2 regions of the Ideonella sp. sgz306126 genome follow, and region 1 is predicted to be linked to the other one. Evidence: predicted binding sites of a transcription regulator. Region 1 holds the regulator's gene; the other holds the start of a gene.

Region 1 (15,413 bases):
GATCGACGCAGACCTGCCTCGGCGAGCCCGCTCGCCGAGGTCCCTCTTCGGCTCTTCTCCGCTGATTCCCCCCTTTTCTTGCCCCATCACGAGGCCTTGCATGGACTCCACCCGCGCGCCATCCAGTGCGTTTCTGCGAATTGACAAGCTCACCAAGCGATTTGACGGCCTTGCCGCTGTCGATGCCGTCTCGATCGACATCGACAAGGGCGAGATCTTTGCGCTGCTGGGCTCATCGGGCTGCGGCAAGTCGACCTTGCTGCGCATGTTGGCCGGCTTCGAGACGCCCACCGAAGGCAGCATCTTCCTGGGCGGCGAGGACATCTCGCGCATGCCACCGTATGTGCGCCCGATCAACATGATGTTCCAGTCCTATGCGCTGTTCCCCCACCTGACGGTGGCCGAGAACGTCGCCTTCGGACTGAAGCGCCAGGGGCTGCCCGCGGCCAAGATCGCCGAGCGCGTGGACGCCATGCTGGCGCTGGTGCAGCTCAAGCCCTACGTCAAGCGCAAGCCGCACCAATTGTCGGGCGGCCAGCAGCAACGGGTCGCACTGGCCCGCAGCCTGGCGCTGGAACCCAAGCTGCTGCTGCTGGACGAACCGCTGGGCGCGCTGGACCGCAAGCTGCGCGAGCAGACCCAGTTCGAGCTGAAGAACATCATCAAGCGCGTCGGCGTGACCTGCGTGATGGTGACGCACGACCAGGAAGAAGCAATGACCATGGCCGACCGGATCGCGGTCATGAGCGCCGGCAAGTTCCTGCAGGTCGGCCAGCCGCAGGACATCTACGAAACCCCGAGCAACCGCTTCGTGGCCGACTTCATCGGCAACGTCAACCTGTTCGACGGCACGCTCGAAGAAGACCAGCCCGACCATTGCACGATCGCATCCCCCCACGGCAGCTTCTATGTCGGCCACGGCGTGACCGGGGTCGAAGGCATGCCGATGAGCGTGGCCGTGCGCCCCGAGAAGATCGAGCTGATCCCGCGGGCGGGCGCCGGGACGGTGCCGCCGCACAACGCCTTCGTCGGCACCGTCGTCGAGCGGGCGTACTTCGGCAGCTCGTCGCTGTACCGGGTGCAGTTGGCCTCCGGCATGAAGCTCCAGGTGTCGGTGCCCAACGCCGACCGGCATGGCGACCAGATCGCGGTCGGGGCCGAGGTCATCGCCAAGATCACGCCGCTGGACATCGTGGTGCTCGCCAACTGACGGATCGGCAGGACAACTCCATGGCGCAATCCATTCCCATGTCAACCGCCGAGCGGCAGCAGCGGCGCGGCCGCCGCTTCGTGATCAGCGTGCCCTACGTCTTCCTGCTGCTGTTCTTCTCGCTGCCCTTCCTGGTGGTGCTGCGCATCAGCTTCTCGGACATGGAGGGCATCCGCTTCACCGACCTGCTGAGCTACGTCGACGGCGTGATCGATCTGAAGGTCAAGATCTCGAACTACCTGTTCCTGACATCCGATCCGCTCTACATCGAAACCTACTGGTCCTCGATCAAGTTCGCCGCGCTGAACACGGTCATCTGCCTGATCATCGGCTACCCCTTCGCCTATTTCATGGCACGCTCGCCGACCGCCTGGCGTCCGGCGCTGCTGATGCTGGTCTCGCTGCCGTTCTGGACCTCCTACCTGCTGCGGGTCTATGCATGGCGCGGCCTGCTCGACGACCACGGCATCATCAACGACGTGATCGTGGCACTGCACCTTCACGACGGGCCGGTGAAGATGATGTACACCTCGTTCTCGATGATGATCGGCATGGTCTACACCTACGTGCCCTTCATGATCCTGCCGCTGTACTCGAACCTGGTGAAGATGGATCTTCGCCTGCTCGAAGCGGCCAACGACCTCGGCGCCACGCCCTGGAAGGCCTTCTGGCTGGTGACGGTGCCGTTGTCCAAGTCCGGCATCATCGCCGGCTCGATGCTGGTGTTCATTCCCAGCCTGGGCGAGTACGTCATCCCCGAACTGCTCGGCGGACCCTCCACGCTGATGATCGGCCGCGTGCTCTGGGACGAGTTCTTCTCGAACAACGACTGGCCGATGGCATCGACGGTCGCCGTCTCGATGGTGCTGCTGATCCTCATTCCGCTGATGATCTTCAACAAGTACCAGAACGAAGCCGAGGGCCTCGACCGGGGGAGCAAATCATGAATTCACGCTTCGGCCGCGCTTGGCTGATCGCCGGATACTTCTTCCTCTACGCGCCCATCGCCTGGCTGGTCGTCTACTCGTTCAACGCCTCGAAGATGGTCTCGCTGTGGGCCGGCTTCTCGCTGCACTGGTATGCCGACATCCTTCAAGACACGGAGGTGCTCGACGCCTTCAAGCTGTCGCTCAAGCTCGCGCTGCTGACCGCCACCTCCTCGGTGATCCTGGGCACGATGGCCGGCATGGCGATGGCCAAGTACAAGGTGTTCCGGGGGCGCACGCTGTTCATCGCCCACATCAACGCGCCGCTGGTGGTGCCCGAGGTGATCACCGGCCTGTCGCTGCTGCTGTTCTTCGTCGCGCTGCAGAACCTGCATCTGCCGATCGAGAAGGGCCTGCTCACGATCTGGATCGGCCACACCTCGATCTTCGCGTCCTATGCCGCGGTGGTCATCAATTCGCGTCTGCTGGAGATGGACACCTCGCTCGAAGAGGCCGCGATGGATCTGGGCGCCCGGCCCTTCCAGGTCTTTTACCTGGTGACCTTGCCGATGATCGCCCAGGCCATGATGTCGTCCTGGTTGCTGACGCTCACCTTGTCGCTGGATGACGTCGTGACCTCGGCCTTCCTCTCCGGCCCGGGCTCGACCACGCTGCCCATCGTCATCTTCTCGCGTGCCCGTCTCGGCCTGAACCCGTCGGTCAACGTCATCGCCAGCCTGACCGTGGGCATCGTGTCGATCGGCGTGCTGGGTGCCAGCCTCTGGATGGCCCACCAGGAGCGCCGCCGCGAACGCGACCAGGCGCTCGCCTACCGCGAAGCCATGGCCGGCGCCACCGCCAGCTGATCCCCCTTTCTCACCGCAAACCATCCAACAGGAGCGCAGCATGAAGTTCACGACCCGCGGCCTAGACAAAGCCGCCTTGAGCGCGATGGCGATCGCCGTCCAACTCGCGATGGTGCCCAGCGCCCATGCGCAAAGCGCCGACGACCTGAAGAAGGAGATCGCCGACCTGAAGGCACGCGTCGAGCAACTCGAAGTCCAGGCCAAGGCGCTCGACGACGCCGGCGGCCCGATCGACAAGAGCGAGTTCTATCGCGTCAAGACCAAGGCGGAGGCCTTGGAAGATCAGAAGGCGGCCTCGGGCTTCAGCAACTTCAAGGTCAGCGCGGGTCTCGATCCCGCGTACATCTACAGCCGGGCCAAGAACACCAGTTCGTTCAGCTTCCTGAACAACTTCACCAGTTTGAACGGCAGCGGTGAGTCCTACAGCTACGACAACGGCTACTTCGGCCTGGGTTGGATCGACTTCCAGAAGGAACTCGACGGCGGCACCAAGTTCCGTCTGACGCTGGCTCCGAGCAAGTCGGCGGGTTCGCAGTACAACGTCGGCAACATCGTTCACGAGGCGTCGGCATCGATTCCACTGGCAGATGCACAGACCCGACTGATGGTTGGCCAGATGCCCGATTTCTCGGGCTATGACTCGTACTTCAGCACCACCGCTTCGAACACCACGCTGAATCAGAACCACACGATCACGCGCAACATGCTGTTCGATTACACGGCCGGTACCTTCTATACCGGCGTGGGCCTGGACTTGCTGCGCGACACCTGGGAATACAAGTTCGTGCTGGGCAACTTCAACAGCCCGCGCAACGACGTGAACAACACCAACAATTCGCACATCAAGACGCCGACGTTCATCTACAACGCCACCTACGCGCCGAGCGAGTTCTACGTTCTCGAGTTCACCGGTTACGAAGGCATGCTGCCGACCCTCAACGGCAACACCGGTCGCGTGGACCAGTTCGAGATCGACGGTTCGATGTTGCGCGGTCCCCAGAGCATGTATCTCGAATTCGTGCTGGGCCAACAGCAGAACGGCGCCTACAACGGCGGCAAGGCCAGCTGGTTCGGCACCTCGGCACAGTACGCCTACAAGTTCACGCCGAAGGTCGAAGGGTCGGCCCGGTTCGACTATCTTGCCAACTCGAAGAACGGTGGTGGCACGTACAACCTGGTCAACACCAACTATGACGCCAACGGCAATCTCCTGCAGACCGGCGACTTCATCAATGGCTTCGGCCCCGGCGACGCTGCAACGATGGGCGCCAGCTACGACCCCAACAAGGGCGCCAACCGCTCGTCGTTGGCCTTTGGCCTGAACTACAACTACGCGCTGAACGTGTCGTTCCGCGCCGAGCTGCGCTACGACATGTCGACCAAGCCGACGTTCTACTACTACAGCGACGGTTCGTATCGCAAGACCAATCAATTGTTCGGCGTGCAGACCATCGTCTCGTTCTGATCCACGCCAGGATGCGTCGGCCGCTCTCGGCAGGCGCATCACCCCCTTTGAAGCTGCTGTTTCCACCCGGGTGGCGGCAGCTTCTCTTACTTTGATTTCCGGCGGTCACCGGATGAGCGGAAACTACCCATGAATGCCCCTAGCGACACCTGGCACGGCCGTGCCCAGACCCTCCAGGCCAATGGCCGCATCCTGATCGACGGACAACGCCGCGACGCGCGATCCAGCGAGACCTTCGCCAAGCACTCGCCGATCGACGGGCGCAAGCTGGCGGACGTTGCACGAGGCGCGGCCGGCGACATCGACGCGGCCGTGAAAAGCGCCCGTGCCGCCTTCGACGACCGGCGCTGGGCCGGCAAGGCCCCGGCGCAGCGCAAGAAGATCCTGCAGCGCTTTGCCGAGAAGATCCTCGCCGCACGCGACGAACTGGCCTTGCTGGAGACGCTGGACGTCGGCAAGCCGATCCAGTATTCCCTCGCCGTCGATGTGCCCTCCACCGCCCGCTGCATTGCCTGGTATGCGGAGGCCGTCGACAAGATCTACGACGAGATCGCGCCGACCCCCGACAGCGCACTGGCGCTGATCACGCGCGAGCCGATGGGCGTGATCGGCGTGATCGTGCCCTGGAACTACCCGATGATCATGGCGGCCTGGAAGCTCGGCCCCGCCCTGGCCGCCGGCAACTCGGTGGTGCTCAAACCCAGCGAGAAGAGCCCGCTGACCGCGCTGCGCCTGGCCGAACTGGCGATCGATGCGGGTCTGCCGCCCGGCGTCCTGAACGTGGTGCCCGGTTACGGCCACGAAGCCGGCGAAGCGCTGGCGCTGCACATGGACGTGGACGCGATCGGCTTCACCGGCTCGACGCGCGTCGGTCGGCGCATGCTGGACTACGCCGGCCGCTCCAACCTGAAGCGGGTCTACAACGAGTTGGGCGGCAAGTCGGCTTTTCTGGTCTTCGACGACCACGAGGACATCGCCCGGGCCGCGCGTACCGTCGCCGGCAGCATGTTCTTCAACCAGGGCGAAAGCTGCAATGCGCCGTCGCGGGTGCTGGTGCACGACGCCATCGCCGACGAATTCGTGCGGCTGGTGGCCGCCGAAGCCCCGAAATACGCGCCCGGCGATCCGCTGGACCCGGCCACCGAGCTCGGCGCCCTGGTCGACGAGACGCAGATGAACACCGTGCTGGGCTACATCGACGCGGGCAACACCGAAGGCGCGCGCTGCGTGGCCGGCGGCCGCCGCGTGCGGACCGAGACGGGGGGCTATTACGTCGAGCCGACGGTGTTCGACGGCGTGGACAACGGCATGAAGATCGCGCGCGAAGAGATCTTCGGCCCGGTGATGGGCATCCTGCGTTTCAAGACCGAGGCCGAAGCCATCGCGCTGGCCAACAACACCAGCTACGGTCTGCAGGCCAGCGTCTGGAGCCACAACCTGAACCGCGCCCACCGGGTTGCCCGGGCGCTGCGCGCCGGCACCGTGCATGTGAACCAGTACGACGAAGACGACATCACGGTGCCGTTCGGGGGCTTCAAGCAGAGCGGCAACGGGCGCGACAAGTCGCTGCACGCCTTCGACAAGTACACCGAGTTGAAGACCACCTGGATCCGCCTTGACTGAGGCCGTCAAGAAGGCACTGGCCGAGCAAGGGGTCCACACCCTGCTCGCGCAGTTCACCGACCTCCACGGCGTGGCCAAGGGCAAGTATGTGCCCCTGGACAAGCTGGGCGAGCTCGTTGCCACCGGGGCGGGTTTTGCCGGCCCGTCGATCTGGGGCACCGCGCTGCCCCGCATCGGCCCCCGAGCCGAGTACTACGCGCGGGCCGATGCCCGGACGATCCGGCCGCTGCCGTGGATGCCCGGTTATGCGCGGGCGGTGTGCAGCGGCTTCGTCGACGGGCACCCCTTCGAGGGCTGTTCGCGCCAGGTTCTGCAACGTGCCAGCGACCGCCTGGCGGCGCGCGGCTGGCAGCTCAAGACCGGCATCGAACCCGAGTTCTTTCTGCTCAAACAGCAGGACGGGCGATGGCTGCCGGCCGACGATGCCGACCGGCTGGACAAGCCCAGCTACGACCTGAAATCGCTGCCGCGCCAGGCCGGTTTCCTGCACGCGCTGCAGTCCACGCTGCAAGCCTGGGGACTCGACGTGCTGCAGCTGGACCACGAGGACGCCCACGGCCAGTACGAGGTGAATTTCGCGTTCGACGACGCCCTGGCCAGCGCCGACCATGTGATGGGCTTCAAGCTGGCGGCGCATGCGCTGGCCGAGGCCCGCGGCATGGTGTTCTCGATGATGCCCAAGCCCTTCGCCAATCAGCCGGGCAGCGGCCTGCATTTCCACATGTCGCTGTGGGATGCGTCGGGCGCCTGCCTGTTTGAACCGGACGCCGCGGCGCGCGCCAGCGATACGCCGCTCTCGGCGCTGGGCCGCCAGTTCATCGCCGGCGTGCTGGCCCACTCGCCGGCGCTGTGCGCCCTGGCGGCGCCCACGGTCAACAGCTACAAGCGCCTCGTGGTGGGTGAATCGCTGTCCGGCACCTCCTGGGCGCCGGCCTACGTAGCGCACGGACCGAACAACCGCACCGCCGTCGTTCGCACCCTGCCCGGCCGCTTCGAGTGGCGGCTGCCCGACGCCAGCGCCAATCCCTATCTGGCCACGGCCGCCGTGATCGCAGCCGGGCTGGACGGCATCGACCGCGGCCTGGCCTTGGGCCCGGCCTGCACCGACGACCTGTTCCAGTTGCCGCTGGCGCAGATCGCTGCGCGCGGCATCCCGGTGCTGCCACAGTCGCTGGCGGAGGCCGCCGCCGCGCTCGAGGCAGACCCGGTGGTCTGCGGCGCGCTCGGTTCCACCCTGGCCAGCGAGTTCGTGCGCCTGAAGCGGGCCGAGGCGATCGCCTACGCGCGCCATGTGAGCGACTGGGAGTTGCAGCGCTATGCGGCCACGTTCTGAGCCTGCCGGTCGGCCGGCGAGGTCCGGGTGTCGTCGGGGGACGGTGGCTTGAAACACGCCCCGGTGCCCTGGCTGGCCTATGCCAGCCTGTCGGCCAGCATGGCCCTGGTCGGCAGTTATGTAGGCCTGTCGCGCCTGCTGGTGGCGAGCTTCCCCGTCTTTCTGCTGGCCTGGTTGCGTTTCGGCATCGCGGCCGTGGCGATGCTGGGCTGGGTGCGACGCCAGGCGCACGAACCAGCCCTGACGCCGCACGACCGCCGGCTGCTGTTCTGGGAGAGCTTTCTCGGCAACTTTCTGTTCTCGATCTGCATGCTGTTCGGCGTGCAGGCCACCTCCGCCGTGGCAGCGGGCGTGATCATGGCCGGCATCCCGGCCGCGGTCGCCCTGCTCTCGCGGGTGTTCCTGCACGAACAGATTCCCCGCCGGGTCGCGTGGGGCATCGTCCTTGCGGTCGCTGGCATTGCGTTGCTGTCGCTCTCGAAGACCGCCGGCGACGCCGGTCGCGGCGCGTGGTGGGGCTACCCGATGCTGGTGGTGGCGGCGTTCTGCGAGGCCGCTTACGTGGTCATCGGCAAGCGGCTCACCGCGCAGGTGTCTGCGCGGCGGATCAGCGCCTTGATCAACCTGTGGGGGCTGGCGCTGGTCACGCCGCTGGGGCTGTGGCAGGCCAGCCGCTTCGACTTTGCCCAGGTCCCCGCACCGACCTGGGCCTTGCTGCTGTTTTACGCGCTGGCAGCCAGCGTGGCCACCGTCTGGCTCTGGATGCAAGGGCTGCGCCGCGTGCCGGCCCCTCGGGCAGGCGCTTTCACGGTGCTGTTGCCGGTGACGGCTTCCGCCGTCGGCGTGGTGTTCCTGCACGAACGCATGACCGCATCGCAGGGCCTGGCGCTCGGCTTGGCCGTGCTGGGCCTGCTGCTGGCCACCTGGCCGCCACGCCTGGCCACCGCGAGCGCGTGACTCAGGCCGTCGCGGACGATGCCGTCATCGCCGTGCCGGCGGCCGCAGGCACCGCGTCCCGGGCATGGTGCCAGACCTCGCCAGCCGTCAGGCCTTTGAGGCGATGGTCGCTCCAGACCTGGCGCCAGCGCCTGGCCCCTGGCAGGCCGTTGCGCAGGCCCAGCATATGGCGGGCGATGTGCGCCCAGGGAACCTGGGCCCGCTCGAACTCGCGGGCCATGTAGGCCACCATCGCCTCCTCGACCGCCTCGCGCGACCGCGCCGGAGCCTGCGTTGCGCCGAAGAAGCGCGAGTCCCAGTCAGCCATCGACCAGGGATTGTGATAAGCCTCGCGACCGACCATCACGCCGTCCACCCGGGACAGGTGCTCGGCGATCTGATCGGCAGCCGCGATGCCGCCATTGACGACGATGGTCAGATCCGGAAAGTCGCGCTTGAGTTGCGCGGCCACCTCGTAGCGCAGCGGCGGGATCTCGCGATTCTCCTTCGGGCTCAGGCCTTTCAGCCAGGCGCTGCGGGCGTGAACGATGAAGACCTCGCACCCCGCCCGCGCGACCGTGCCGACGAAATCGCGGACGAAGCCGTAACTCTCGGACTGGTCCACGCCGATACGGTGCTTGACCGTCACCGGGATCGACACGGCGTCGCGCATCGCCTTCACGCCATCGGCCACCAGGGCCGGCTCATTCATCAGGCAGGCACCGAAGGCACCGCGCTGCACCCGCTCGCTGGGACAGCCGCAGTTGAGATTGACTTCGTCGTAGCCCCAGCGTTCGGCCAGCTTGGCGCAGGACGCCAGCTCGGCCGGCTCGCTACCGCCCAGTTGCAGCGCCAGCGGATGCTCCTCGGGATTGAAATCGAGGTGCCGGCCCTGGTCTCCGTGCAGCAAGGCGCCGGTGGTGACCATTTCGGTGTAAAGCCGGGCGTGCCGGGTCAGCAGACGGTGGAAATAGCGGCAGTGGCGATCCGTCCAATCGAGCATCGGAGCGACCGACAGGCGCCAGGGGGAGCGAGCGGTGTTCATCGGGGAAGGAGCCATCATGTGCCTCGCACGACGCGCTTGGAACGGCGTTCCGGACGCTGGGCCTGCGCCGCTTCGGCCGCCGTCTGCCACGCGGCGAATTCCATCGGTGTCTCCAAGGTGATGCGCCCCATCGCCCCGGAGCGGAAATCGTTGAGGACGATCTCGGCCGCCTTTTGGAGATGAATGCGCCCGCCCGATTGCATCGCGCCACGCTGGCGGCCGATCGCTTCCAGCAAGGCTTCGGGCACCAGGGCCGCCGCGCCACTCACGCGGTAGCGGGCTTCGAGTCGGTCGGCAGCGTGGCGCTGCAGGGACTCCAGCAGTGCCAGAGCCACTTCTTCCTCGTCGTAGGCGTTCTTGCCCACCGCGCCGCTGGCGGCAAGGTGGTAGCCACCTTGCTCGACGCTGAGCTTGGGCCACAGCATGCCCGGGGTGTCGAACAGGATCACGTCGCTGGCCAGCGCAATGCGCTGTTCGTTCTTCGTGACGCCGGCCTCGTCGCCGGTCTTGGCCGACTTCTTGCCGACCAAGGTGTTGATCAGCGTCGATTTGCCGACGTTCGGAATGCCGCAGATCAGCACCCGCAGCGGCTTGGCCATGCCGCCACGCAGCGGGGCCAGGTCACGGCAGGCGACGACCAGTTTCTGAGCCGGGGCGGTTTCGCCGGCATCCAGCGCGAGTGCACGGGTTTCCGGCAAGGCATTGAAATGTGCCAGCCACAGGGCCGTGCTGGCCGGATCGGCCAGATCTTGCTTGTTGAGCAGCTTCAACGCCGGCTTGCCCTGGGTCAGCGACGCCAGCAAGGGGTTGGAACTGGACCCGGGCAAGCGCGCGTCCAGCAGTTCGATCACCACGTCGACGCCCTGCTTCATGCGCTCGGCAATCGCCTTGCGCGTGGCATGCATGTGGCCGGGAAACCATTGAACGGACATCGGGAAGGCGCGCTGCGCGGCAAGAACAGTCCGCCATTGTCGCCGCAGCGTGGGCTGGCACGCCTCGGACGCGTCTCAAAGGGGTGCGGCCTTCTTCGGGAACCGCGGAGGGGTTCAGGTCGCGCAATAGGCCGCGACGCGCATCCACACGTCGTGGCCCAAGGCCCAGGCCGATGCACCGGCCAACGCCGCGCCCGACAAGCGAATGATCAGCACGGTGGCCCGCCCGCCCCCGCCACGCCACCGCATCCACAACGCCGACCCGCCGGCCAGCGCGAAGGACGAGGCCACCGCAAAGGCAGCCATCACCGAGGCGCCTGCCCAGGGCCCATTGGCCAGGGCGGCGACCATCAAGGCCGACTGCAGCAGGCCGCACGGCCATGCGAACCAGACACTCCCGATGGCGGCAGCGCCGACGGGACCCCGCATGCGTTGCCAGCCGTTGCCATCCGGCGCACCCAGGTGACGGTCCGTGCGGCCCAAGCTCTCAAGCCACTCCGGTTGCCGACCCTTCCAGAGCAACCACAGGCCCAGGCCCAGGGCGGCCATGTGCGCCAGGACCCAGAGCGGGCGCAGAGCGGGACTCCACTGCCCGAGTCGCGCCAGCAGCGATACGCTGGAAGCCACCACCGCCCCCGCGGCGGCATAGCCCAGCACGCGCCCCAGATGAAAGGCCCAGGCAGCGAGAAGGGGGCGCGAGCGCCCGCAGGCGCGAACCGCCGCGGTGCTTGCGGTACCGCACATCGCCACGCAATGCACCGACCCGGCCAGCCCCATCAGCAGCGCGCTGAAGATCAGGGTGAAGTTCACCCTCAGATGATGCGCGAAAACCGCTCGCGAACGCGATCCGCCTGCAAATGCTTGTCAAAAACCATGGCGATGGCCCGCACGAAGAACCAGCCCTGCGCCGTGACCTGCACGGCGCCGGCGTCCAGCGTGACCAGACCCATCTCGACATAGGGCTTGAGTTGCTCAAGTTCGTTGCGGAAGTACTCGGGCACCTTGATCAGGTGGGCAAGTTCTATCGATTCGAACTCCAGGCGGCCCTGGCACATGATCGCCATGATGACGGCGCGTCGCAGCAGGTCGTCGCGGGTCAGCGCCAAGCCTCGCACGATCGCAAACTGCCCTTGCCGCAACGCGTCGTAATACTCCGGCAGGGTCTTGGCGTTCTGGCTGTACGTCGCCCCCATGCGGCCGATGGACGACACCCCCAGCCCGATCAGGTCGCAATCGGGTTGCGTGCTGTAGCCCTGGAAGTTCCGGTGCAGTCGCCCTTGGCGCTTGGCCGCCGCCAGCGAGTCGCCCTGCAGCGCGAAATGGTCCATGCCGATGTAGGTGTAGCCATGGGAGAGAAAACCGGCGATCGCCCCGGACAGCATCGCGATACGATGGTCCGGCGGGGGCAATTGACTCGCATCGATGCGGCGCTGCGGCTTGAAGCGCTGCGGCAGGTGTGCGTACGAATACAAGGCGATGCGATCGGGTCGGAGTTCGCTGATCTGCGCCACGGTGCGGGCGAAGGAGGTCGGGGTCTGCTTCGGCAAGCCGTAGATCAGGTCGGCATTGATCGACTCGAACCCCAGTTCGCGAGCCGCGTGCATCAGATCGCGGATGCTCTCGAAGGACTGGACCCGATGGACTGCCTTCTGGACTTCGGGATCGAAATCCTGCACCCCGAAGCTGATCCGGTTGAAGCCCATCTTCCGCAAAGCCGCCAAGCGCAACGGCGAAGCGGTGCGAGGATCCACCTCGATCGAGATCTCGGCACCGGGTGCGACGCGAAAGGCCTGTTGCAGCCGCTCCATCAGTCCGGACAACTCGGCATCGCTCAGAAACGTCGGTGTCCCGCCCCCGAAGTGAATTTGCGACACCACCTGCTGGTCGCCCAGCACCTTCTCGTGAAGCCCGATCTCGATGTCGAGCGCGCTCAGATACTCGGCGGCGCGGTCATGGTGTTTGGTAATGACCTTGTTGCAGGCGCAGTAATAGCAGACCGACTCACAGAACGGGATGTGGACATAGATCGACAGCGGCTGCTTGCCCCCGACCTGGGCGCCTTCGCTGCGCTGCGTCAGCGCGCGCTGGTAATCGCCCGCTGTGAAGGCCTCCACAAAGCGATCTGCGGTCGGGTAGGAGGTGTAGCGGGGCCCGGGAACGTCAAAACGCTCCAGCAAGTCTGTGGGCAACCCGATCGGTGGTGCGGAGGCAACAAGTTCCATGGCGCGATGGTGCCAAAGTGGGGGGGCTGAGCCTTGATGTGTCTCAAGGCAGCTGGCGTTTGCGTGCCGGGAAAGACCCTGCCTCGCACGTTGTTTGAATCCTGCGACGCCGCGTGCGTGGGGCTGCCGCAAACTTTCCCCTCAAGCGATAATCGTCATCATGACTGATTCGCTGCGTGTGAAGCCTGAGGCCTTCAAGGTGGCCTGTTCCAGTTGCAACCTGCGGGAGCTGTGCTTGCCCGTGGGCTTGGGCAGGAACGATTTGGACCGGCTGGATGATCTGGTCGCAACCCGCAAGACCGTCGCCAGAGGCGATACGCTGTTCCACTCGGGGGATCCGTTCCAATCGCTGTATGCGGTCCGGACCGGCTTCTTCAAGACCTGCGTGTCGTCGGAGGACGGACGCGATCAGGTCACCGGGTTTCAGATGGCAGGCGAATTGCTGGGCCTGGACGGCATCAGCAACGACCGGCATTCCTGCGATGCGGTAGCGCTGGAAGACTCTCAGGTCTGCGTTATCCCCTACAGCCAGTTGGAGGATTTGTCGCGTGAGTTCACCGACCTCCAGCACCAATTCCACAAGATCATGAGTCGCGAGATCGTGCGCGACCACGGCGTGATGCTGTTGTTGGGCAGCATGCGTGCCGAGGAGCGGCTGGCGGCGTTCTTGTTGAATCTCACGCAACGCCTAGAAGCGCGAGGCTTTTCGGCCTCTTCGTTGATTCTGAGGATGACCCGCGAAGAGATCGGCAGCTACCTCGGCTTGAAATTGGAAACCGTCAGCCGAACCTTCTCGAAGTTTCAGGAAGATGGCTTTCTCGAAGTCAAGCAGCGCCATATCCGCATCGTTGATCAGGCCGGACTGCAGCAACTGGTCAACGGCGCGAACTGCTGACACAGACCGGACTGGATTCTGGCAGTCCGTCCGGCCCTGGCGCCGGTATCGAAGGCAAGCGAGCAGCGCTTGCTAGAGTTGAGGGGCACGCTCCTCGAAGCTGTCGGGCGGACAGGTCACCAGCAATTGCGTCAACGCGCTCGCGGTCGAGATGATCAGCCAGAAGGCGAAGAACGCAAGCGTGTAGACGGCCGTTGAACTCCACTCGATCATGGCACCGCCGAACCATTGGAGCGTGTGCGGGTCGACGACGGAAAACACCAGCATTTCCATCACTCCGGCCATCAGGAACGATGGCCACAGAACGCACAGCAAGCGTATTCCGAAGCTCGATCTGCCGACTTTCATTCAAGTCCCCCTTCCATGTCCCTGCCCGCGATGGGGGAGACCTGCATTCAGTGCTTGGATACCACGGCGTGGTTGCGTGCAAGTTCCGCCGGGGTCTGCGAATCGGTTCCGGCCTTGATGGCCGATGGCGGGGGGCCCACATCGTCGTGCAACAGCACGGGGTCCTGGCCATGCCAGGCGACGTATCCGCTGATCAAGGCGGCGATGACCACCGAGAGCGGGCCGCTGATGACCATCCACACCATCCCATAAGTCCACCATGGGCGTTGACTCTCGATGGACTCGGATCTGCTGGCAACAGGGGAAACCTGGGTATTCGACATCGTGTCAATCTCCGATTCGTTCAGCGAGGTACCAGGAAGGTGGATTTCTCCGAGACCGTCGCAGGCGTGCCATCCGTCCCCGAGGCGAGGCGCTCGACATTGAAGTGGATCTCGTGCACCCCGGACCCAACCTGCTGGCTCGATTCAAAGGGAATGCGAACTTCCAGCGTGATCCAATGGGCTTCCGCGGGCCCGACCAGAATATCTGCACTGTTGGTACGGCCGTCATCTCCCGCCACCGTGATGCCAGGCAGCCCTGCAACGGACACCTGATAGTGCTGGGCCTTCTCGGCGTTGTTCATGATTTGCAACCGGTAGACATTTTCGATGTTTCCGGCGCCGACAATGCGTGCCAGCGAGGCGCGGTCCCTGACCACGTCGACGCGGAACGGGCTCCGCAGGGTGATGCTGACCGCAAAGGCGGTGCAGATCAGCAGCAGGATGGCCGTGTACACCAAGACGCGAGGACGCAACACACGATGAAGCATCTGCTGCTTGTCGAAATGCTGCGCAAGGCCGTTCTGGGTGGCATAACGCACCAAGCCCCGCTGATAACCCATCTTGTCCATGATGCCGTCGCAGACATCAATGCAGGCGGCACAGCCGATGCACTCGTACTGGAGCCCCTTGCGAATGTCGATGCCGGTGGGGCAGACCTGCACGCACAGGCCGCAATCCACACAGGAGCCCAGATTCAATTTCGCCGGGTCGGCCTTCTTGGACCGGGCGCCGCGAGGTTCGCCCCGCTCAGTGTCGTAGCTGATGATCAGGGTGTCCTTGTCGAACATGACGCTTTGGAAGCGCGCATACGGACACATGTATTTGCAGACCTGCTCGCGCATGTAGCCTGCGTTGCCGTAGGTCGCAAAGCCATAGAACAGCACCCAGAACCATTCCCAAGGGCCAAAGCTGAGCGTGACCGCCTCGGCGGCGAGTTGCTTGATCGGCGTGTAATAGCCCACCAGCGTGAAGCCCGTCCACAGGCCGAAGAGGATCCAGCTGGCTTGCTTACCGCCCTTTCGCCACAGCTTGTTGGCAGTCCAGGGGCCTTCGTCAAGCTTCATGCGCTGAGGGCGGTCTCCCTCGAACTTGCGCTCGATCCACATGTAGATCTCGGTGTAGACCGTCTGCGGGCAGGCAAAGCCACACCACAGTCGCCCCGCCACGGCCGTGAACAAGAACAAGCCGTAGGCCGAGATCATCAGCAGCGCTGACAAATAGATCAGGTCTTGCGGATACAAGACCAACCCGAAAATATAGAAGCGCCTTGAAATCAGGTCGAACAACAC
Region 2 (15,413 bases), on a different contig from region 1:
GTCGACGCCGGTGTTCACCAGCAGCAGCGTCATGATGGCCAGCGGCAGGAACCGCCCCAGGCCTTGCACGATCGGATGATGCTCCAGCCACTGCGCGGCCAGGAAGGGCAGTGCCCGCAGCGCGAAGGTGACCAGCCCCATCGCGGCGATCGCCGCGATCACGTAGCCGGCGTCAGTCATGGGGCGCCTCCCGGGTCGAAGCGGCGGCCCGTGCCTGCCAGACGAGGCCGGCCGCGAAGCACAGGGCGATGGCGATCATCAGCGCCTGCTTCGGCGCCGCGGCGTGGGCCACCGCGTAGGCGGCCAGCGCCACCCAGAGCGGCGCGCGGGAGCGAGCCGTTCGCCACTGTTCCACGGTGAGCACCGCGAACAGCGCCGCCAGCGCGAAATCCAGCCCCACCAGCGTGATGCGCGCCTGGGCACCGATCACCGCCCCGATGGCCGTGCCGAGCACCCACCAGCCCTGGTTGAGCAACGCGACCCAGGCCAGTCGGGAGCGGTTGCCGGTGGCCGGCATCGCGGTCAGCACCGAATAGGTTTCGTCGGTCAGGCCGAACACCAGGTACCACCGCAGCCACCGGCCCGGCGGCAGGCGGTTCAGCAGCGACAGGCCGTAGAAGACGTGCCGCAGGTTCACGACCAGGGTCGCCAGCGCGATCGTCCCCACCGAGAGCCCGGCCGACAGCATCGGAATCATCATGTACTGGGCCGCCCCGGCGTACACCACCAGGCTGGACAGGATGGCCAGCCACCACGCCGCACCGGCCTGCACGCACAGGAAGCCGAAGACCGTTCCCAGCGGGATGTAGCCCATCGCGACCGGCGCGGTGAGCGCCAGCAGCGACAGCGGGCGTGCGGGGGCGGGCGATGGCGCGGGGCGGGTGGGCGGGTTCATGGCAGGCAAGGACACGATCAGCCTTGCATTGTCGATGGGAACCTCGGCCCTCGCCGGCGCGCGGCGGCGGCGGGATGGAGAATCGCGGCCAACGCGGCGGCACGACCGGTCGCCGCGCCCTGGCGATCCGGCCCTCGTCGCCGGCCGTCGCCGCATCCTCACCCCAGGAGACCGACCATGAAGCTCTATTACTCGCCCGGCGCCTGCTCAATGGCGCCGCACATCGTGGCCACCGAGGCCGGCACGCAGCTCGATCTGGTGAAGGTCGACATCCCGAACAAGAAGACTGCTGATGGCGGCGACTTCTGGAAGGTCAACCCCAAGGGGTACGTGCCGGCCCTGCAGCTCGACGACGGCACGGTGCTGACCGAGGTCGGCGTGATCTGCCAGTACCTCGCCGACCAATCGCCGCAGAGCGGCCTGGTGGCGAAGGCGGGCACGCTGGAGCGCTACCGCCAGATGGAGGCGCTGAATTTCGCCGCCACCGAAGTGCACAAGCAGATCGGCGCGCTGTTCAACCCCGCCATGACCGCCGAGATGAAGGCCGTGCAGCAAGGCGTGATCGAGCGGCGGCTGAACGCGCTGGAGCAGGCGCTGCAAGGCAAGTCCTACATCATGGGAGACACCTTCAGCGCGCCGGATGCCTATCTGTTCACGGTGCTGAACTGGACGGTGCCGCTCAAGCTGGACCTCGGCCGGTGGCCCAACATCCAGGCCTTCATGGCCCGCGTCGGCGCCCGCCCGAAGGTGCAGCAGACCTTGAAGGCCGAGGGCCTGCTGAACGCCTGATCGACCTGGCCAGGCGGCTCGTCCGGGCCACCTGGCCGGAAGGCCGCTGCCAGGTCGCGCGGGCCGGTCGCCCGACCCGCGCAGCGCCCGCTCACTTCGCCACGCGCTGCGCCACCTTCAGGCCGCCCCCGGGGCCGTTGTGGCAGTCGTAGCAGCTGACCTGATGGTCTGCGGCGAAATGCACCGTGCCGTTCTCGGTCTTGAAGTCGCGCGGGCTCTTGGTCTTGGACAGCGGGCTGCCGCGGAAATCCGCCGCGTGGCAGTAGGCGCAGGCGTTGCGGTTCTTGTCCGCATAGTCGCCGTGCGCGCCGACCCAGGCCGAGCCGATCGTGTGCAGCCCGTGCGGTCCGCCGTTGGGGGTGGTCTTCAGGCCGGTGTGGCAGGCCGCGCATTCGGCGATCATGCCGACATGGCCCTGGGTTTCGACCGACTGCACGTTGTCGCCGTCGTGCGAGCTGGTGTACTCGGCATGGGTCGAGCCGTGGCAGGCTTCGCACTGAAGACCGCCGTGCCCCTTGCTGAAGCGGTAGAGGTTGTAGCCGGGGGCGGGCACGTCGGCGTTGGTCGCGAAGGTGGGGTCCTTGGGCTGCTTCAGGTTGCCCTTGGCGTTCACTGCCATCAGGTCGCGCTGGCCGTCATGGTGGCAGGCCTGGCAGGTGGGTTCCTGCAGCCAGCCGATGCGCTTGGCGCCGCCCACCTTGCTCATGCCGGCGTGGCAGCTCTGGCACTGGATGGCCTGGGTGCCATCGGGTAGCAACGCGTTGCCCATCACGCCGCGCAGGCACTGAGTCAGCGCGCCGGGGTGGCACAGGTAGCAGGCGCCGCGGTCGCGCTCGTCGTCGAGCGGCAGGCCGGTGGCGGGGTTGATCACCCGGGCGTGCAGGCTGTGCGTCGCCTGGGTCAACGGCGAGATGCCGACGATGCCGGTACCGGCAAGGGCATTCGAGGCATGGCAGGCCGCGCACAGGATCGGCTTGCCGCTGTCTGCGGTGGCCAGCAGCCCCTGCTTCTTGTAGCCCAGGGCCTGCAGGGCCTTGCGGTACTTGGCGGTGGCGAGTTGGCGGTCGTCGTGCAGGGCCAGCGCATTGCGGCGGTAGTCTTTGTCGGGGCTGCGCGGGTCGTAGACCCAGCCGGCCACCGGTTTGGCGGCGTCGTCGGAACCCGAGGCGTGGCAGGCGATGCAGGTCATCTCGTCGGACACCGGCAGGATCACGTGCCCTGCCGCCAGCGCGTTGCCGGCGGCGTCGTGCGCCACGACCTTGACCATCGGGTAGGTGTTCTTGACGAGGTTGTCGTCGAACGGCGTCATCGGGATGCCCACCGCCTGGTGCATTCCGGCGGCGGCCTGGAAGCTCATGGTCTGCGGCGCGTAGCCCGCGGCCAGGAATCCGGCCAGGCCCTGGCCGGGGGGCAGGTCGACGCCGAACAGCGGCTTCGCATAGTCCCAGAAATTGGTCTTGCCCAGCGAGTAGCTGTTGACCGAGCCGTTCAGGTCGGGCGTGGCCTCGAAGCTCACGCTCACCCCGCTCGTGACGAGCTTGTTGTTGGTGATGTCGACGACCTGGGCGTGCAAGGTGTTGTACGGCGGCAGGATGGAGAACACCGAGTAGTCGGAGTCCATGCAGTGCATGCCCAGATCGTTCCATCCCAGGACCTTGTACTGCGCCGCCCGGGCGCCTGGCGAGGCCCCGGCGGCCAGCACAGCGAGCGCGAACGCGCCCAACCAACGGTGAAGACCGCGCATGATCAACCTCCTCCAGCCGGATGCGATGTGAAGGGGCTCACCCCTCCGGCCGAGGCGACCCGCGAAGCCCGGCGTCGATCGGCCGGGACTGCTTTTGCGGACCATGATGGGCGTGCGCTGCAGCCACCGTCAATCCCTTGGCGGTAAGCATTCGGCCTCGCTTTGTAAGGTGTCGTGACACGCCGGCGGACCTGGACGGGCGGTGCGGAGATGCCCGTCCTGACCCAGGTCAAGACTCGCTCGTGTCGTCCCTGGCGCGGCCGAGCTTGTACCAGAGCGATCGCTCGCTGATGCCCAGCAGCGCGGCGGCGCGGCGCTTGTTGTCGCCGCTGCGCTGGAGCGCCAGCGCGATCAGCTGCTGCTCCAGTTGCTCGACGGCGTCGGGCAGGTTCAGCGTCGCGGGTTCCGCCTGCATCGGGAGCAGGACATCGGCGGCGGCGGGCGCGGCGAGCGATGCCGGCAGGGCGGCGACCGCCGCGCGGAGATCGGCCGGCAGGTGGTTGTCGCTGATCAAGTCACCGCGGCACAGCACCAGCGCGCGCTGGATCACGTTGTCGAGCTCGCGCACATTGCCCGGCCAGCGATAGGCCTTCAGGCAGGCCAGGGCCTGCGCGGTCAGCTCGATCCGGCGGCCCTGGCGGCGGGCCAGGTGGCTGACCAGGCCGGGCAGATCGTCCACGCGCTCGCGCAGCGGCGGCAGGTCCAGCGCGAAGACATTGAGGCGGTAGTAGAGGTCTTCGCGCAGCCGTCCTTCGCGCACCGCCTCGCGCGGGTCGCGGTTGCAGGCGGCGATCACCCGCACGTCGAGCGCGATGCTGCGGTTGCTGCCCAGGCGTTCGATGCTGCCCTCCTGCAGCACGCGCAGCAGCTTGGATTGCAGCGCGATCGGCATCTCGGTGATCTCGTCGAGAAAGATCGTGCCGCCGCTGGCGAGTTCGAACTTGCCGATCCGCTCTTTCACCGCACCGGTGAACGCGCCCTTGTCGTGGCCGAACAGCTCGGCCTCGACCATCTCGGCCGGCAGGGCCGCGCAGTTGATCGGCACGAACAGCTGGGCGGCGCGGTCGGACGCGCGGTGCACGGCGCGCGCGGCCAGCTCCTTGCCGGTGCCGGTCTCGCCGGTGATGAGCACCGAGGTCCGGGTCGGGCCCACCTGCTCGATCTGCTCGAACACCGCCCGCATCGCCGGGCTGCGGCCGAAGAAATCCTCGCCCGGGCGCTCGACCTGTTCGCGCAGGAAGTCATGCGCCAGGCGCATCTGCTCGCCGGCGAGCACGCGGCGCACCGCCAGTTCCAGGACGTCGACGTCGAAGGGCCGCAACAGGTAGTCGCGCGCGCCCAGCTTCATCGCCTGCACCGCCGATTCGACGCTGCCCTGCGCGGTCATCACGATCGTCGGCACCAGGCGGTCGCGCTCGGCCATCGCCTGCAGCAGGCCCAGGCCATCGAGCACGGGCATGCGCAAATCGGTCAACACCAGGTCGAAGGATTCGTCCTCCAGCCAGGCCAGGGCCTGGCGCCCATCGGCGGCGCTGCGCACGCGGTGGCCGAGCTGGCCCAGCATGATCTCCAGCACCCGCCGCATGTGGGCTTCATCGTCGACGACCAGGATGTTCGCGGGGCTCATGCTCGGGCAGTCTCCAGAAGGGGGGCGGGCGGGTGGCGCGGCAGGTGGAGGGTGAACAGCGCGCCGCCCAGCGCGCTGCGGCCCACGCTGATCTGGCCGCCGTGGGCATCGACGATCTGGCGCACCACCGCCAGCCCCAGGCCGATGCCGCCTTCGCGGCCGGACACGAAGGGATCGAACAGGCGCTCGGCGACGGCCGGCGCGATGCCGGGGCCGTCGTCCTCGCAACGCAACTGCAGCCAGTCGCCGGCATCGGCGGTCGACAGCAGCACGTGCCCGGTCGGGCCCGCCGCCTGCTGCGCGTTGCTGAGCAGGTTGAACAGGGTCTGCATCAGCTGCTCGGCGTCGGCGTCGAGCCGCGGGTCGGTGGCCTCCAGGTGCAGCGTGATCGACGCGGATGTGGGCGCACCCGACGGCTGCACGCTGCGCATCTGGGTGCAGCGGCGCAGCAGCTCGTGCAGGTCGCAGGGGCCGAGCTGGGGCCGGCGCGGGCGCGCGGTGTCGAGCATGGTCGAGACCAGGCGGTTCAGCCGCTCGGTCTCCGATTCGATGAAGCCCATCAGTTCGCGGCTGTCGGCGCTGAGCCCGGGGTCGCGCAGCAGCACTTGCGCCGAGGAGCGCAGGATGCCCAGCGGCGTGCGGACCTCGTGGGCCAGCACCGCCGAGAACTCGCCCAGCATCGCGAGCTTGGAGCTGCGCACCAGTTCGCGCCGCGAGTGTTCGACCGACCGGATCATCGCCAGATAGGCTCGCCCCAGCTCGTCGAGTTCGGTGATGCGCGACGCCACGTTCGGCGTCGTCGGCAGGCGACCGTCCCGCTGATAGCGCACGGCGGTCTCGGTCAGCGCCGCGATCGGGCGCTCGATCATCGAGGCGGCCAGCGTGGCGGCGGCCAGCGTGGCCAGCAGCACGGCCAGCAACAGCACCAGGAAGGTCCTGGCGATGCTGCCGACCGGCGCCAGCGCCTCGTCGACCGGCTGCAGCACCAGCGTGGTCCAGCCCGACCCGCCGAAGGCGCGGGTGGCGCGCGACGGGCCGCGTCCGATCAGCATCGGCGCCGCCGACCACGGCTGGCCCGAGTCCACGCGGGTCGCACCCGACGCCGCGACGGCCAGGCCCGCCAGGCGCTGCGCGGCGTCGGGCAGGGCGAGTCCGCGCAGGCCGCGCGAGCCGGCGACCCAGCGTCCCTGGGCGTCCAGCACGACGACCTGCCGGCCGCCGAGGGCGGCGTTGTCGAGCAGGCGGCTGATCTGCGCCGGGTTGAACGCCAGGCGCAGCTGGGCGCCGGCGGTGCCGGCCGGGGCATCGCCGGCGCCCAGGTCGGTGTCGATCCAGATCGGCAGTCGATCGTTCAAGGTACCCGATGGCGGCAGGTAGAGCCGGGCCTGGCCGCCGGGCAGGCGGGCGATCGCCGACAGCTGGCGCGGGTCGTCGGCGGGCACGCGTTGGCCGATGTCGCTGGCCATCGAGCTGGCCAGCACGACGCCGTCCGTGCTGCGGCATTGCAGGCGCTGGTAGACGTCGCCGTAGCCGTCGGCCAGCCCGACCAGGTAGGAGGTCACCCGCTTGTCGACGTCGCCGAAGCGAAGATCCTGCATCAGCTCGGAGCGGCTCCAGACCAGCACGTTCTGGAAGCGCTCGAACAGCATCGTGTCGATGTCGGCCTGCAGGCTCTGCGCCTGCACGTTCAGCCCCTGGGCGATCTTGGCCTCCATCGCCGAGCGGGTGCGGCTGAAGCTGAGCCAGGACAGCACCACGCTGGGCAGGATGCCCAGCAGCAGAAAGGCCAGCAGCAGGGTTCGCCTGAGGGTCAACGCCATCCGCTCCGAGACCGTCCCCGGGCCGGCCGCAGCGCCGCCCGGGACCGTGCGCGCGACCACGCCGACAGGGCACGGAGATTGCGGTGCCGGCCATTGTGGACAATCACCGCTCCGTGCCTCACGCCATGAACCTCCTCCCCCCCGTCCGCGGGCGACGCCGCGACCGAGCGCTGACGACGATCTGGCGAGGCTGGCTGCATGGGCTCGGATTGTGCGCGCTGCTGGGCGCACCGCTGCTCGCCCGGGCCGACGCGGTGGAGGCGCCGGTGGCCGAGGAACTGCCCGCCGCGCCGCCGGCCGGCCGGGTGTTCGGCCCGGGCGTCCACCTGGCCGGATACGGCACGCTGCAGTTGCTGGTGCCGCAGTCCGGCGGCGCGGGCGTGGCGGCGGGTTCGGCGTCCAGCGACCCCCAGTTCAGCGACCGCAGCCGGCTCAACCTGAGCCACCTCAGCGCGATCCTGTGGTGGGAGCCCAGCGCGACCTGGAAGCTGCTGGGCGAAGTCGACGCCGAGGACGCGGCCCAACTGCCCTCGCACGTCGACAGCCAGGACGGCGCCGCCTCCGCGGCCTTCGTCTCGCTGGAGCGCCTGTACGCCGATTACCGGGCCAGCGACGCGCTGACGCTGCGGGTGGGCAAGTTCCTGACGCCGATCGGGCGCTGGAACCAGGAACACTCCGACCCGCTGACCTGGACCACGCTGCGGCCGCTGATTTCCGATTCGGCCTTCCCCACCAACGCCACCGGGGCGATGGCTTTCGGCAGCCTGCCGGTGGGCAATCACTGGGTCGACTACCAGCTCTGGGCCTCGCAGGGCAGCGGCTGGCGCGCCAGCCCGCGCGAGGATCCGTTCCGGCGCGCGCTCGGGCTGCGCCTGGCGACCGCGCTGACGCCGGCCCTGCAGGTCGGCGCCTCGCTGAGCGACTTCGTGCAACGCGACGACAGCACCGACAGCTTCCGGCTGGCCGGCATCGACCTGGTCTGGAGTTCGCACGGCACCGAGCTCAGCACCGAAGCGATCGCGCGGCGCAGCGCCACCGGCCAGCCGGGCGCCACCGAGCACGGCGGCTTCGTCCAGGCGGTCTTCCCGCTGACGCTGCGCTGGTTCGCGGTGACGCGGATCGAGACCTACAAGCGCGCCGACGACGCCTTGAGCAGCCGCTCGGCACTGCTCGGCGTGGTCTACCGCAGCGGGCGGCATTGGGTGGCCAAGGCCGAATGGGTGCGGTCGAACGCATCGGCCGAAGGGCTGCCGCAAGGCCTGTTGACCTCGGTGACGCTGCTGTTCTGAGCGGATGCCCGGCGTGCTTCGATCCGCTGCCAACCCGCTGTCGACCGCGCGGCGTCGCCTGGCCCTGGCGCTGTGGCTGGCGCTCTCGGTGCCGGCGGTGCGGGCCGGTCCGCCCGAGCCGCCGATCGCGGTGGTCGTCGCTCCCTCGTCGTCGCTGGCCTTGCCGCTGTCGCGCTCCCTGGTCTATGCCATCTACGCGCGCAAGCGGCTGCTGTGGCCGGACCGCAGCCGGGTGCTGCCGGTGAACTTGCCGGCGTCGCACCCGTTGCGGCGCAACTTCTCGATGTGGCTGTTCAAGCGCAGTCCCGAAGACCTGCAGGATTACTGGAACGACGAATACTTCCACGGCGTGCTGCCGCCGCCGGTGCTGGCCTCGGAGGAGGCGGTGCTGCGTTTCGTGGCGGCGACGCCGGGGGCGGTCGGCTACGTGTCGGCCTGCTCGGTCGATCCGCGCGTCGACGTGGCCGCGCTGATCGCCAGTCCGGACGGCACCGCACCCTGCCCGCATTGAGGCCGGGCGCCGTGTGCGCAAGTCTCGTCGGCTTGCGCAGCGCTCTCTGCAAGTTCTTGCGCACTGGGGCGTCGACCGACGCCGGCGCGGGCGTCGCGACGGGGCGGCCGATCGACCGCTTCGCCCTTGGCCACGCCCGGCGGACCGGCGCGGCGGCCCGCGCCGCGGACGGGTTGGCCCGCCGATTGCGTTGAAGCCTCGGCAGGCACCTCGCGATCCCCGCGCAGGACTTGTTCACCGCCCCGCCGGGCGCTGTCCGTTGTCGTCTTGTCGCCGCCGCCCACGCTGCGGGGCGTTCGTCGCGGAACAGCGTTACCGGGGTTCATGGAGGTATCGCCATGTTGATGCGAGGAACCCCGATCACGATTCGCTATGGCGACCGGATCTTCGGTGGCTTCTACGCCACGCAGTCGGACATGCTGACGGTCTGGAACCGCGACTTCGGCAGCCGCAGCGTCCAGCTGGAGGGACGCATCGCCACCGACGTGGCGCGCGGCCTGTTGCTGGAACTCGTGCAGGGCTGCAGCGTCGACGTCCTGCGCCGCACCATGCGGGCGGCCTGAGCGCGGGGTCGCCGCCGGCACAGGGGCCGGCGACCCGCGGCGACCCCCGCGGTTCGGGCCACGGCGGCGGTGCCCGCCACCTCGCGCAGGCGCGCGGGCCGGCAATGTACGAAAATGCGCCGCTGCCCAGCGGCTCGCCCGCCGATCCCGCTCGCCCGCAAGACCCGGTGCTGCTCGCGCGAGCAGGCCCTCCCCGGGGGCAGTCCACGCCTCTTCACCAGCAGTTTGAAAAGAGTTCGACCTTGGAAAGCTCCCGCCCGATCACGCCGCCAGACCTCTCGACGGCGGCCTTTCCTGCGCCAGCCGGCTCGCCGTGGCGGTTCCTGGCGCGCGTGCTGCCGGCCTCCTTTGCCTGGCGGGTCGTGCTGGGGCTGGCGGCGTTCGCCGCCGTCTGGCTCGGCGAGCTGAGCCTGGTCAGCCTGACGCCGCCGATGGACAACGTCGAGCAGCTGACCTGGGTGCGCTCCTTGCAGTGGGGCTACTACAAGCACCCGCCGCTGCCCACCTGGCTGCTGTGGCCGGTGGTGCACGAACTGGGCTTGCGCGCCAGCAGCAGCTACCTGATGGGGGCCTTGCTGACCCTGGCGTCGATGGGCGTGTTCGCCGGCCTGCTGTTCCGCCTGCGCGGCCGCACCTTCGCCAGCGTCGCGCTGCTGGCGGGGCTGTGCATCACCTACTACAACGGCCGCCTGCATTTCTACAACCACAACACGGTGCTGATGCTGTTCGTCACGACCAGCGCGGTGGCCTGCTGGCAGGCCTTTCGCACCCGCAGCCTGGGGTGGTGGGCCGCACTGGGCCTGAGCCTGGGCCTGGGCGGCATCAGCAAGTACCAGATCGCCGTCACCGGGGTGTGCGTCGCGGTCGTCTGGTGGCAGCAGCGCGGCTGGGCGGACCGGGTGCATCGCACCGGCGCCTGGCTGGCCACGCTGGTCGCGCTGCTGGTGATGACGCCGCACCTGGTCTGGCTGGTAAACCACGATTTCGGGCCGATCCACTATGCGATGAACTCGTCGCTGGCCGCCGACATGTCGGTGCGCAAGCGGGTGTCCGACGTGCTCTGGTGGCTGGTCGACCAGGGCTTCAACCGCCTGCTGCCGGCCTGGCTGCTGCTGGCCTTCGCGATCGCCTCGCCGGGCTCCGGCGCCGCGGCGCAGGACGGCGAACCGCCCGCTTCGGCAAGGCCTGCGGCGATCGATCTGGACCGCGCGCTGCTGTGGTCCTTCGGTTTCGTGCCGCTGCTGTTCATGGCCGGGATGGGGCTGGTCTTCGGATCCGACCTGCAGGCGCAATGGGGCACGGCCTTCGTGCACTTCACCGTGCCGGCGGTGATGGAGCTGTGGGCCTGGCGCCGCGGCGGCCGGCTGAGTTTGCATGTGCCGCGGGCGCTCAAGGCCTTCGTGGTCCTGCAGGGCTTGTTGCTGGCCATCAACCTGGCGACCTCGCCCAAGGCGCCGGCCGGCCTGCAAAGCCCCCACTGGAGCCGTTTCCCGTCGGCACGCCTCGCCCACGATCTGAGCCGGCCGGTGCGGCGGGCTCTGGGGGGCCCGGTGCGGGTGATCGATGGGCCGGGCGCGGTGGCCGGCGCCCTGTCGCTGCGCATGCACGAGCATCCGCTGGTGCTGATCGACGGCGACGCCACGATCAGCCCGTGGGTGAGCGACTCCGCCCGTCTGCACTGCGCCCGCCTGGTGCTGCGCGACAACCCGCCGGCGTCGGCCGAGGGCTGGCAGCCGGCCGGCGCGGATTTCCCCGGCCTGGTCTGGCGTGTCCAGCCGGCGCTCGATCCGAGCCGGCCCTGCGCGCGTTAGCCCGTGGCCTTGACGCGAGGGTGAGCGCTCGCGCGGCCGGCGCACCGCCTCCCGGCGGCGCGCCGCAGGCTCAACCGCCCCAGCCGAACGGCGAGTGGCGGCTCGATACCCGGTTGTCGCCGGTGAAGAACACCGAGCCGGTGCCGATCGACGGGTACACGTAGTACCAGACGGTGCGGCCGTCGACGGTGAAGATCTTCGACGGCTTGCCCAGCAGGGTCGAGACCTCGCTGGCCGGCATCGCCGCGGCGATCTTCGCCCAGTTGAGCCGCAGCAGCGCCTCGGGGCCGAGGTCGGCCGGGGTCGCGCCTGGTTGCAGCGCGGCCAGTGGGGCGGCCACCGGCGCCGGTTGGGCGGCCAGTGGCACCGTCACCGGCGCGGCCGGCATCGCCGCCGGCAGGGCGTTCGGTTTCGGCACCGCAGGGGCAGCCGCGGCGGCTGCCGCGGCCGGCGGCGAGGTGCCCTCCAGCCGTTCGACCCGTGCGTTCAGCTGCAACACCATGGTCTGGAGCGCCTGGACCTCGCTTTGCAGCGTGGCGACGTCGGGTTCGCCGGCCCAGGCGGCCTGCGTGCCGAGCAGCGCCAGCGACGCGATCAGCGGCAGGACCCGGCCTGGGCGGGTCACCCTGCGGGTCAGATCGGCACGTGGCATGTCATGCACCCCGGCCGGTCACTTCGCCGCCGCGTAGCTGGCCACCGCCTGCATCTGCTCGGTGCTCAGCGTGCGGGCCACGTTCAGCATGATGGGCGCGTTGGCGCGCACGCCGGACTGGAAGCCCTGCAGTTGCGCCACCAGATACTCGACATGCTGGCCGCTCAGGCGCGGGAACGCCGCCGCCCCTTCGGCATTGGCGCCATGGCAGCTGGCGCAGGCCGGCACGCTCTGCGCCGGGATGCCCTGGGTGTAGATCTTCTCGCCCTCGGCCATCAGCGCCGGCGTGCCGGCCTTCTCCTTGACGGCCGGCTGCTTGGCGTAGTACTCGGCCAGGCCGTTGATCGAATCGTCGCTCAGCTGCGAGGCCATGCCCCACATGTAGGCCTGCGCGTTCGGGTCGCCGCGGACATGGCCGCGGAAGGCGTCGAGCTGCAGCACGATGTAGGCGGCCTGCTGTCCCGCGAGGCGCGGGAACACCGGCGACACGCTGCGGCCTTCCGGGCCGTGGCAGGCCGAGCAGACGCCGGCAGCCAGCGCTTGAGGGGTCTGCTGCGCGAACGCCAGCCCCGAGGTGGCGCCCAGCAGGGCGGTCAGTGCGAATGCGGTGATCTTCTTCATGGTGGCCTGCTCAGAAGTTAATCCAGCCCAGGAGGTACACGGTGTTGTTGTCGCTGGCGTTGCGGCCCATGCCGTCGTAGTTGCTGCCGCCGCCGTTGAACTTGCTGTACGCGGTGTACTGCAGCGCGAACTTGGTGTTCTCGTAAGGCACCCAGTCGAACTCGGCGCTCCAGCCGCGGCTGTCGGGCGAGCCGTTGGCGTAGCCGCCGACCGGGACGCCGGTGGGATAGAGGGTGGCGTCGGTCGTGCCGGTGGTCGAGAAGTAGCCCAGCGCGCCACCGTAGCGGCGTTGGTAGTAGTAGCTGGTGCCGACGCGCAGCGTCTTCAGGCTGTTGGTCGGGTTGGCGGAGCCGCCGGCCGCGTAGGTGGCGTCCAGCGTCTGGTTTTCCTTGATGTAGGTGGCGGTCACCGACACCAGGTTCTCGTCGCCGATGTACTGGTATTGCGAGTCGATCGCCCAGTCGCGGTAGTGGTTGGTCGGGCCGGACAGGGCGTTGCCGCCGCCCGGGAACATGTTGACGTCCACGCCGTAGGCGCCCACCTCCCAGGAGTTGCGGTCCCACTGGCGCTCGTAGGCCAGGCGCCAGTACGGGGCCATGCCATGGACCACGTTGGTGCTGGTGCTGTCGATCTGCGCCGCCGCCGGGGCCGAGCGGTAGGCACCGACCTCGCCGAAGACCACGTCGTTCCACGAACCGTAGACGCTCAGGCCCGCGACGCCGGCGCCTGCCAGGCCGCCGTCGATCATGGTCGAGACGCCCGGCGTCGGCGCGGTGGCGCTGCGCTGGTCGAACGGCGACTGCCAGGCCGGGGTGGTGTTCCACAGGTCCTGCACGGTCGGGTTGTTGTTGGCGCTGACGCCCCACAGGAAGGTGTCGCTGGCCGGGCGGGCATAGCGGATGTCGGTGTTGTCCCAGCCGAAGGTGCCCGCGGTGCCGTCATAGGTCATCTGCACGAAGGCGCCGAAGTTCGGCGCGATGCGTCCGGCATAGAACAGGCTGGCCTGCTGGGGGAACAGCACCTGGCCGTTTTGTGCCAGCGCGTCGGCCGGCACCGAGCCCACGCCTTGCTGCGAGTCCGGCAGCTTGGCCTTGGTGCTGGTGTACGAGGCCTGCAGCATGAACGACAGCGGCGGCACCTGGTTGAGCACCAGGGTCTGGTCCTTGTTGGCGCTCATGCCGCTGACCTGCGGCAGGTTGTCGATGGTGTAGGCGTGCATCTTGAAGCGGCGCCCGAACGGCGTCAGCTCCGGGAACACGGTGTGGCAGGCCTCGCAGGCCATGCCGGTCTGGCGTGCGAAGCTGGGCACGGCCTGGGCGCTGCCGGGCGCCAGCAGCAGGGCGCCGCTGGCCGCGGCCATGGTGGCGAGGAATGTCCTCAGTTTGCTGGGTCTCATGACGATCTCCTGTTCAGCCTGGGTGGGATGTCGGGGCCTGGGTGGATCCCATGCCATCAATGATCGGAAGGCGTTCCGTCGGAGGCTTCATGCCCCGTTCGGCCGTGCGGTCCGCGTCGGCCGCGGGAACGAGTTCCCACGACGTGGTGGCGGTCGGCTTCAGAGGGGGGCACATCGATCGGTTCTCTGGCGGCAGGACGCCATGAGACGCTTTCAGGGTCGCGCGAAGGTTGACAGATGTCAACCTGGACGCATTGCGGACACCGACCTGCATTTGCATCGATATTTGTGCCCTGCACACCACAGAGGGTAAAGATTTATGTCTGTCAGGCTGACAAAAACGCTCGCCTTTACCCCGTGGTCCAGGCGCCACGACCCTCCCGGCACCCCGATCGGCGGCGGCGCCGCACCGGGCACGCCGGGTGGCCCGCCGGCCCACCGGCCGCGATCGGCGCGAGACTGATCGCTATCAAGCCGCCGCGGCCGGTCCGGACAGCGCGGCGGCGGACCCGGTCCTCGCGGCCCCGCGCCTCGGCTTCGCCGCCCGCCTCGGCTAGGGTTCGCCTAAGTGTGCGCGGGGATACTGGATGCTCCTCGCCTCATCCGCCGGCCCACCGGGGCCTGCCACGGCGACCTGATGGAATGGACGACCGATGAACAAGCGCACCGACCTGGCCCTGAGCAAGGTCCCCGAAGTCACTCTGGTGTTCTGGCTGATCAAGATCGCCGCCACCACCCTGGGCGAGACCGGCGGCGACGCCGTGTCGATGTCGATGAACCTCGGCTACCTGGTGGCCACCGCCATCTTCGCCGCCGTCTTCGCCGTGGCGGTGGCCGCGCAGATCCGGGCCCAGGGCTTCCACCCGCTGCTGTACTGGACGACCATCATCGCCACCACCACGGTCGGCACGACGCTGGCCGACTTCGCCGATCGCTCGCTGGGCATCGGCTACGCGGGCGGCGCCTCGCTGCTGCTGGGCTTGCTGCTGGCCTCGCTGTTCGTCTGGCACCGCACGATGGGCACCGTGTCGGTGACGTCGATCCGCACGCCCCGGGCCGAGATGTTCTACTGGACGACGATCATGTTCTCGCAGACCCTGGGCACCGCGCTGGGCGACTGGACGGCCGATTCGGAAGGCCTGGGCTACCGCGGCGGCATGCTCGTGTTTGGCGTGCTGCTGGCGCTGCTGGTCGCGGCCTACCTGTGGACCCGGCTGTCCCGCACTGCGCTGTTCTGGGCCGCCTTCATCCTGACCCGCCCGCTGGGCGCCGTGGTCGGCGATTTCCTCGACAAGCCGGTGGCGGCCGGCGGCCTGGCACTGAGCCGCTACACCGCGTCGGCGGTGCTGCTGGGCTTCATGCTGCTCAGCCTGACGCTCTTCAGGCACCGCGCGGCCGAGCGGGCGCACTGAGCGCCGCGGCGCCAACGCCATGCGGGTGCTGCTGGTCGAAGACGACGCGATGATCGGCGAGGCCGTCCAGGCTGCGCTGCGCGACGCCTCGTATGCCGTGGACTGGGTGCGCAACGGCCAGACGGCGCTGGACACGTTCGCGACCCAGTCCTACGACCTGGTGCTGCTGGACCTGGGCCTGCCCGGCCGGGACGGACTGGACGTGCTCAAGCGCCTGCGCGGCCAGGGCAGCCCGGTGCCGCTGCTGATCCTCACCGCCCGCGACGGGCTGGAGGATCGCATC

What was found. Region 1 encodes FNR, which switches genes on or off when oxygen is low (the NO sensors DNR and NnrR bind a similar motif). Its sites were predicted from a motif close to TTGATNNNNATCAA; they were not measured.
Region 2: AC0N04_RS05000 (cytochrome C) is a predicted target of FNR. The motif match lies at 13,949-13,962, and genes of this name have one in related genera.

Annotation. Positions count from the first base shown of each region.
Region 1 is NZ_JBVYWP010000004.1:392,400-407,812, forward strand. Features, by position in the region: gene AC0N04_RS14220 (ABC transporter ATP-binding protein) at 101-1,210, shown strand; gene AC0N04_RS14225 (ABC transporter permease subunit) at 1,249-2,157, shown strand; gene AC0N04_RS14230 (ABC transporter permease subunit) at 2,154-3,002, shown strand; gene AC0N04_RS14235 (DUF3138 family protein) at 3,043-4,467, shown strand; gene AC0N04_RS14240 (aldehyde dehydrogenase) at 4,597-6,090, shown strand; gene glnT (type III glutamate--ammonia ligase) at 6,083-7,423, shown strand; gene AC0N04_RS14250 (DMT family transporter) at 7,523-8,380, shown strand; gene dusA (tRNA dihydrouridine(20/20a) synthase DusA) at 8,382-9,404, opposite strand; gene ylqF (ribosome biogenesis GTPase YlqF) at 9,419-10,336, opposite strand; gene AC0N04_RS14265 (sulfite exporter TauE/SafE family protein) at 10,451-11,146, opposite strand; gene hemN (oxygen-independent coproporphyrinogen III oxidase) at 11,149-12,558, opposite strand; gene fnr (fumarate/nitrate reduction transcriptional regulator Fnr) at 12,719-13,453, shown strand; gene AC0N04_RS14280 (hypothetical protein) at 13,526-13,768, opposite strand; gene AC0N04_RS14285 (nitrogen fixation protein FixH) at 13,849-14,124, opposite strand; gene ccoG (cytochrome c oxidase accessory protein CcoG) at 14,145-15,413, opposite strand, start outside.
Region 2 is NZ_JBVYWP010000002.1:131,686-147,098, reverse strand. Features, by position in the region: gene AC0N04_RS05060 (branched-chain amino acid transporter permease) at 1-180, opposite strand, end outside; gene AC0N04_RS05055 (AzlC family ABC transporter permease) at 173-895, opposite strand; gene gstA (glutathione transferase GstA) at 1,073-1,684, shown strand; gene AC0N04_RS05045 (hypothetical protein) at 1,776-3,428, opposite strand; gene AC0N04_RS05040 (sigma-54-dependent transcriptional regulator) at 3,658-5,055, opposite strand; gene AC0N04_RS05035 (ATP-binding protein) at 5,052-6,875, opposite strand; gene AC0N04_RS05030 (hypothetical protein) at 7,001-8,164, shown strand; gene AC0N04_RS05025 (hypothetical protein) at 8,178-8,675, shown strand; gene AC0N04_RS05020 (hypothetical protein) at 9,014-9,238, shown strand; gene AC0N04_RS05015 (ArnT family glycosyltransferase) at 9,481-11,049, shown strand; gene AC0N04_RS05010 (hypothetical protein) at 11,120-11,701, opposite strand; gene AC0N04_RS05005 (c-type cytochrome) at 11,720-12,322, opposite strand; gene AC0N04_RS05000 (cytochrome C) at 12,333-13,718, opposite strand; gene AC0N04_RS04995 (COG4705 family protein) at 14,372-15,130, shown strand; gene AC0N04_RS04990 (response regulator transcription factor) at 15,150-15,413, shown strand, end outside.